Regions from separate parts of the Rhizobium sp. BK289 genome, predicted to be linked through region 3. Evidence: predicted binding sites of a transcription regulator. Region 3 holds the regulator's gene; each other region holds the start of a gene.

Region 1 (2,263 bases), on a different contig from region 3:
GTCGTTCGGGGCGCCGGTGGTCTTCGGAATCTGCGTCAGCGGAACGAGGTAGCCCGAGGTGGAGTCCGGATCGGCATAGCCGAGCTTTTTGCCCTTGGCGTCGGTGATCGTCTTGATGCCCGAGGACTTGAGAGCGAGGCCGATGGAGTAGTAGCCGGTCGCACCGTCGGTCTGCTGCGTGGTCAGGATCGGGGTAACGGCCTTCGGGTCCTTGATGGCGACGGCTGCATAGCCGGAAGCGCCGAGTTCTGCGAAGTCGAGCGTGCCGCCGAGCAGGCCCTGGATCACGCCGTTATAGTCTGCGGCTGGGAACAGCGAAACCTTCTCGAAGCCGAATTCCTTCTTCAGGTGGTCGGAAAGGCAGGCGTAGTTGCGCAGGCGGTCGGCTTCGTTTTCGCCGCCGAGAATGCCGACGCGGAATTCCTTGAGATCAGCTGCGTTGGCAGCAGCGCCGACTGCGAGCGCAACGAGCGCCGTAGCGGCAAAGAGTGCTTTCTTCAACATGGGTTCGTCTCCTGATTAACCGGTGTCCCCGGATGTCTTCGGTCTGATAGAAGAAATGCGCCCTTGACGCGGGCATTCGATCCCGGCCGTCCCCCTCAGAGACCGGCCAGCGCCAGCGGTTGCGGGCCGGCAGATTCTGTCGCCGCGGCTTGCACGGCCGGATCGGCAATGTTGATTGATGTCGACGTCATGGTCTCATCGATGCCAGCGCCGTCCTTGTCGGTGCCGTAGATTTCCTTGACGGCTGCTGCCGTCAGATCGCTCGGCTTGCCGTCGAAGACGACCTTGCCGCCTGCCATGCCGACGATGCGTTCGCAGTAGTTGCGCGCCGTATCCAGCGTGTGCAGGTTGGTGATGACGGTGATGCCTTCGCGCTCGTTGATATCTCGCAGCGCATCCATGACGATCTTGGCGTTCAGCGGATCGAGCGAGGCGATTGGCTCGTCGGCCAGCATCATCTTCGGCTGCTGCATCAGGGCGCGGGCGATGGCGACGCGTTGCTGCTGGCCGCCGGAAAGCGTGCCGGCCATCTGCAGGGCCGTCTGCTCGATGCCGAGGCGCTCCAGCGCCGCAATAGCTTGGATGCGCTCCTCGCGGGTGAAGACGGAGAGAAGGCTCAGCACCGTCGAACGATGGTTGAGGCGGCCGAGCATGACATTGGTGAGCACGTCGAGGCGCGGCACGAGGTTGAACTGCTGGAAGATCATGGCGCAGTCGCGGTGCCAGCTGCGCAATGCACGGCCGCTGAGCTTTGAGACCTCGGTACCGGCGAAATGGATGGAACCGGAGCTGGGATCGGAGAGGCGATTGATCATGCGCAGCAGCGTCGACTTGCCGGCGCCGGAACGGCCGATGACGCCGACCATCTGTCCCTGCGGAATGTCCAAAGTCACGGAATCGACAGCGAGCTTGTTGCCAAACCGGCGCGAGACATTCCTGAGTTCGAACATAGTGCTTCCCTTTCGCGGCTGCCGGGCTGCAGAAATTTCAGCGGTACCGGTGCTAAGAATGGGCGCGTGCCTCTGTCTCCAAAGGAGTTCGAAGGGGCTGGCGCCGACCACAAGGCAACCGATTAGTCCCGCTTCATGAAGCTCCAATGTCAGTTTTATGTAACTGCTGTTACAATTCCCGGCGATTTTGCAAAATTAGCCGGCTGAGGGCTTTCCTTGGAGTTTAGCCGTCAAACATACCTGTCGGCAGGCCGTCCATGCTGAAGCTGTTCTTCTCGCGCCGGTATTCCTCAATGCCGTCGGTACCCTTGGCTTTCGCCCATTGATCAAGGCTCGGCCTCTCGCCTTCATAGGTGAAAAGCGGCACGCCGAAACCGCAGGACGTTTGTACGAGATCGAAGTCCAGCCATACGATCTGCCGCGCCCCGAGCGGCTCTTCGTCCGCATAGTGAGCGTGCAGCAATTCCCGATATTCGGCGGACGAGCGATGGATGATCCGGCCGCGGCCATAGAGGCGCAGGATCATCGGCGGCCCTTCGACGGCGCAGAACATGATGGTCAGCCGCCCGTCGGCCTTCATATGCGCCGCGGTCTCGTTGCCGCTGCCGGTGCGGTCGAGATAGATAGCCGTGTTAGGGGATATGATGCGCAGGCACAGCGTCTCGCGGGGCGAAACATTGACACGGGACTCCGATGTCGCGGACGCCGTGAAGAATATATGTTGCCGCGCGATGAAATCGCGCAGCCGGTCGTCGATGCTGGAAAATTGCTTCGCCATGGAAACTCCTCTCGATCCCGTCCTTGCAAGG
Region 2 (2,263 bases), on a different contig from region 3:
GACCCGGCCGCGTATCCAGGACACGCGAACTCGTCGTGCACAGAAACTATCTGCTGGTTTATGATCTTGCTGATGAAACGGTGCGCATAATCCGCATCCTGCATGCCGCACAGCAATGGCCGCCGAACGATTTTCAGCCGATTCCCTAGTGCGGCATCAGTTCTCGACGGTGAAGCGCACCCTGTCGGCGGCGAAGCGGGAAATCGAATATTGCACGGGGATATTGTCGAGATCCGCATTGAGCGCCTGGGCAACCAATACGATGGCGCCGGGGGATAATTGCAGATCGGTGAGATCGCCTTCATCGGCATGCGTTGCGGTGATCTCGGTGACGACGCGAACGTAATCGGGCACGCCAAGCTCCTTGAATGCCTTGGTGATCGATCCCGTCGCCCGATAGATCTCAGCGATATCGCCAAAACGATCCGCCGGGAACCAGCTGGTGGCGCGCGATACCGGACGATGATCCGCCTGGCCGAGCGTTTCCAGCCGGATCAGCGGCGTACCCGTCTTGATCTTGAGCTGCCGGGCCAATTCGATACTCGCGGCCTCTTCGCCCGATGCAAGCAGCACGCTGCGGGTCTCACGTACCTGGTCGCCGATCCCTTGCGAAAATCGCGTGCGCCTTGAAATCGGGAAGCTTAGTCGCTCCTTGCGCTCAATCAGCGTGCCGCGTCCTTGCACGGCGCGGACAATCCCTTCCTGCGCTAGTGCCGCGAGCGCGCTCCTGATCGTGTGCCTGTTGACGCCGAACTGCAGTGCCAGCACCGTTTCCGGCGGCACCATACCCGTCTGGTCGAAGTCGCCGTGGTTGATCGAGGTCCGAATCCGGTCGGCGATCTGCCGCCAGAGCGCCACGCCCGTTTGCCTCTGGATCTTCTGCCCTGCCATTTCGCCCACTCGCCCTGTCACACGCTTGTCACGACTCGCTAATAGATATAAAACTATCTTGTATGGTTGTCTATATCAATAGACATTTAGAGGAAGGCGCGATGAATTCAGCACAAAGGCAGGAAGCGGCCGCTCAGGAGCGTCGGGAACGCAAGCGCGTCGCCGATCTCTTGGCGCAGGCCGAGCGCGACGAGCTCGAGGCGGCCTGGGAAGCATTGCCGAGCAAGCCGACGGTACAGCCGGTGCGCGGACCGGAGACAGGGCTCGTCATGGTGCGCGGCCGCATCGGCGGCGGTGGCTCCCCCTTTAACCTCGGTGAAGTCACGGTGACACGCGCCACCGTCAGGCTGGCATCCAATACAATCGGGCACGCTCACGCGCTCGGCACGGATCGGGAAAAGGTCCGGCTTTCGGCCATCTTCGATGCCCTCTGGCAGCAGTCGGCCACGAAGGAGTTCGTCGAAAGGGCAATTCTGCAGCCCGTGACCGAACGTATCGAAAACTATGATCGCAAGCGCGCGGAAGAGACGGCGGCAACCCGCGTCGATTTCTTCACCATGGTTCGCGGAGAAGATTGATGAGCCTTTCCAGCACCCCAACCTTCGGCAACGAAGCCCTGACCGGCGGCTTCATCGATCCGGTTTTCGATGCCCAGAGTGTCTTCAAGAAGGCAATGGACGCCATGGCACGTCCGGGCACCCTGCAGACCGTTGAGGCTGACGTCGCGCCGCCCGCTCCACTCGGTGTTGCCGCTGGCGCCATCGGCCTCACCCTTTGTGATCACGACACGTCTGTCTGGCTCTCCAACAGCCTGGCAAGATCAAGCCTGCCGGAATGGCTCGGCTTCCACACCGGAGCGCCCGTCATTTCGGATCGGCTGGAGGCGCAGTTCGCCTTCATCGAAGCCGGCATGGCGCTTTCCTCCTTCAGCCAGTTCGGCATCGGCACCCAGGAATATCCCGATCGGTCGACCACGATCGTTCTGGAAGTCCAAAGCCTGGAGGGCGGCAAGGAACTGGCGCTTTCGGGGCCTGGCATCAAGGATGTGACCATGATCGGCCCGGTTGGGCTGCCGGACGCGTTGCTGCGCATCTGGAACGACAATCGCGCGCTCTTCCCGCGCGGCGTCGATCTCATCCTGACGGCGGACCGGCAATTCCTCTGCCTGCCGCGCACCACCAAGATCACCGCAACGGAGTTGTGACATATGTATGTTGCCGTTAAGGGCGGCGAAGCCGCCATCGCCAATGCTCACCGGCTGCTGGCCGACCGTCGCCGCGGCGACCGCTCGCTGCCGGCAGTCGGCATCGACCAGATCGTGGCGCAGCTGGGGCTCGCCGTCGATCGCGTCATGGCCGAGGGCTCGCTTTAT
Region 3 (2,263 bases):
CACGGAGTCAGCCTCACACTAGGTTAAAAAGCAATTGCTAGACTGCATGCGGCGGAACTAGTCACCACAATTTTAGAGCGTTTCGCGCCTCGTTCCCATGCGAGGCAATGGTGAGGGATTCTGCCATCGGAAACGCGACAGCGGAGACAGGGCATGAATTGGACAGACGAACGCGTCGAGAAGCTGAAAAAGCTATGGTCCGAAGGGTTGAGCGCCAGCCAGATCGCTGCGCAGCTCGGTGGCGTGAGCCGTAATGCCGTTATCGGCAAGGTACATCGCCTGAACCTTCCCGGCCGAGCGAAGGCCGGCGGCACGGCAACCGCGACGCGCACGCCGAAGCGCAGTGCTGCAGCACCCCGCGCCACGAGCTACGGATCGCGCGTTGCAACACGGACGGTCGTCACCCGCCAGCAGGGCGTAACCATGCTGAAGGAAGAGATCGAGGTCGATTCCGTCAACGAAATCCAGTATCGCCCGGCTGCGAACGTCGTCGTTCCGATCTCCCGCCGCCTCGGCCTGACGGAGCTGACGGAGCGCACCTGCAAATGGCCGGTCGGCGATCCGCTGAAGGACGATTTCCACTTCTGCGGCAATGACAGCCCGGATTCGTCGCCCTACTGCACCTATCATCAGCGCATGGCCTACCAGCCAGTGCATGACCGCCGGCGCAACAACGGCTGAAAGTGACAGCAAGACAAAGAGCAACAGGCCCCTCGAGGCCCGTTTTTCTATTTCCGCCGCTCCTGCATAATTCCTTAAACCGGAATCGATTTAAGAGAAAATTATGCAGCATTTCAAGATGTTACAGCGACCTTAACGCGTCTTGAAAGACGCGTGGAGCTGTAATGTTGATACCCGAGCGGCAAGCCGCTCAGGCTTCCATGGAATAGCCCGCGCCGCGAACGGTACGGATGACATCCTGCATATTGGAGAAATTGAGCGCCTTGCGCAGGCGGCCGACATGGACGTCGACCGTGCGTTCGTCGACATAGATATCGTGACCCCAGACGCCGTCGAGCAGCTGCGAGCGCGAGAAGACGCGGCCGGGCGAGGACATCAGGAATTCCAGCAGGCGGAATTCCGTCGGCCCCAGCCGCACTTCGCGGCTCTTGCGGTGAACGCGATGAGTTTCGCGATCGAGCTCGATATCGCCGCAACGCAGCACCGTGGAGAGCACCTCCGGACGGGCACGCCGCAGCATCGCCTTGACGCGGGCCATCAGCTCCGGCGTCGAGAACGGCTTGACGACATAGTCGTCCGCGCCGGTCGAAAGCCCGCGCACGCGCTCGCTTTCCTCGCCGCGGGCCGTCAGCATGATGATCGGCAGGCGCTCCGTCTCCGGCCGCATGCGCAGCCGGCGGCAGAGCTCTATGCCCGATACGCCGGGGAGCATCCAGTCGAGGATCAGGAGATCGGGGATGCGCTCCTGGAGACGCAGCTCAGCCTCATCGCCTCTTAGGATCGTGTCGACCTCGAAGCCTTCGGCCTCAAGATTGTAGCGCAGCAGAACGCTGAGCGCTTCCTCGTCTTCTACAACAGCAACTCTCGGAACCATGCGCTTATGGTCTCCTTTCTTCACTTCCAGATTATTCCGTCACCGCGCCGACGGTATTGGCGGTATCATCCTTCGGACGCTCGCCTTCGGGCTGAGCGCCGGTCGCCATGTAATAGATCGTCTCGGCGATGTTGGTGGCATGGTCGCCGATGCGCTCGATGTTCTTGGCGCAGAAGAGAAGATGCGTGCAGGTGGTGATGTTGCGCGGATCTTCCATCATGTAGGTCAGCATCTCGCGGAAGAGCGAGGTGTACATGGCGTCGATTTCCTCGTCGCGCTCACGGATCGATACGGCCTTGTCGGGCGAACGGGTGGCGTAGACATCCAGAACTTCCTTGAGCTGGCTCAGTGCCAATTCGGAAAGGTGTTCGATGCCGCGGGCGAGACGGCGCGGAACGCCGGTGCCCTGCACGGCGATGACGCGCTTGGCGGTGTTCTTGCCGAGATCGCCGACGCGCTCCAGATCGGAAGCGATGCGGATCGATCCCATGATTTCACGAAGGTCGGCTGCCATCGGCTGACGGCGGGCGATGGTGACGATCGCCTTGTCGCCGACTTCGCGCTCGGCATGGTCGAGAACGACGTCGTCGGAGATGACCTTCTGCGCAAGGGCAGCATCGCTTTGGACCAATGCGCGTACGCTGTCGCTGACCATCTGCTCGGCCAGGCCGCCCATTTCCGCAATACGGCGCGTCAGGAACTTCAGGT

What was found. Region 3 encodes PhoB, which activates phosphate uptake and scavenging genes when phosphate is short. Its sites were predicted from a motif close to TGTCATNNANCTGTCAT; they were not measured.
Region 1: a site for PhoB is predicted at 1,590-1,606, ahead of phnC (phosphonate ABC transporter ATP-binding protein). Genes of this name have one in related genera too.
Region 2: a site for PhoB is predicted at 907-923, ahead of phnF (phosphonate metabolism transcriptional regulator PhnF). Genes of this name have one in related genera too.

The regions. Positions count from the first base shown of each region.
Region 1 covers NZ_JACHZO010000021.1:71,102-73,364, reverse strand. Annotated here, with positions in the region: gene phnD (phosphonate ABC transporter substrate-binding protein) at 1-504, opposite strand, end outside; gene phnC (phosphonate ABC transporter ATP-binding protein) at 600-1,454, opposite strand; gene FHT84_RS28830 (pyridoxamine 5'-phosphate oxidase family protein) at 1,678-2,232, opposite strand.
Region 2 covers NZ_JACHZO010000021.1:64,835-67,097, forward strand. Annotated here, with positions in the region: partial or broken gene FHT84_RS31590 (hypothetical protein) at 33-149, shown strand; gene phnF (phosphonate metabolism transcriptional regulator PhnF) at 157-891, opposite strand; gene phnG (phosphonate C-P lyase system protein PhnG) at 993-1,469, shown strand; gene phnH (phosphonate C-P lyase system protein PhnH) at 1,469-2,095, shown strand; gene FHT84_RS28805 (carbon-phosphorus lyase complex subunit PhnI) at 2,099-2,263, shown strand, end outside.
Region 3 covers NZ_JACHZO010000005.1:292,061-294,323, reverse strand. Annotated here, with positions in the region: gene FHT84_RS12285 (hypothetical protein) at 1-27, shown strand, start outside; gene FHT84_RS12280 (GcrA family cell cycle regulator) at 154-681, shown strand; gene phoB (phosphate regulon transcriptional regulator PhoB) at 872-1,555, opposite strand; gene phoU (phosphate signaling complex protein PhoU) at 1,587-2,263, opposite strand, start outside.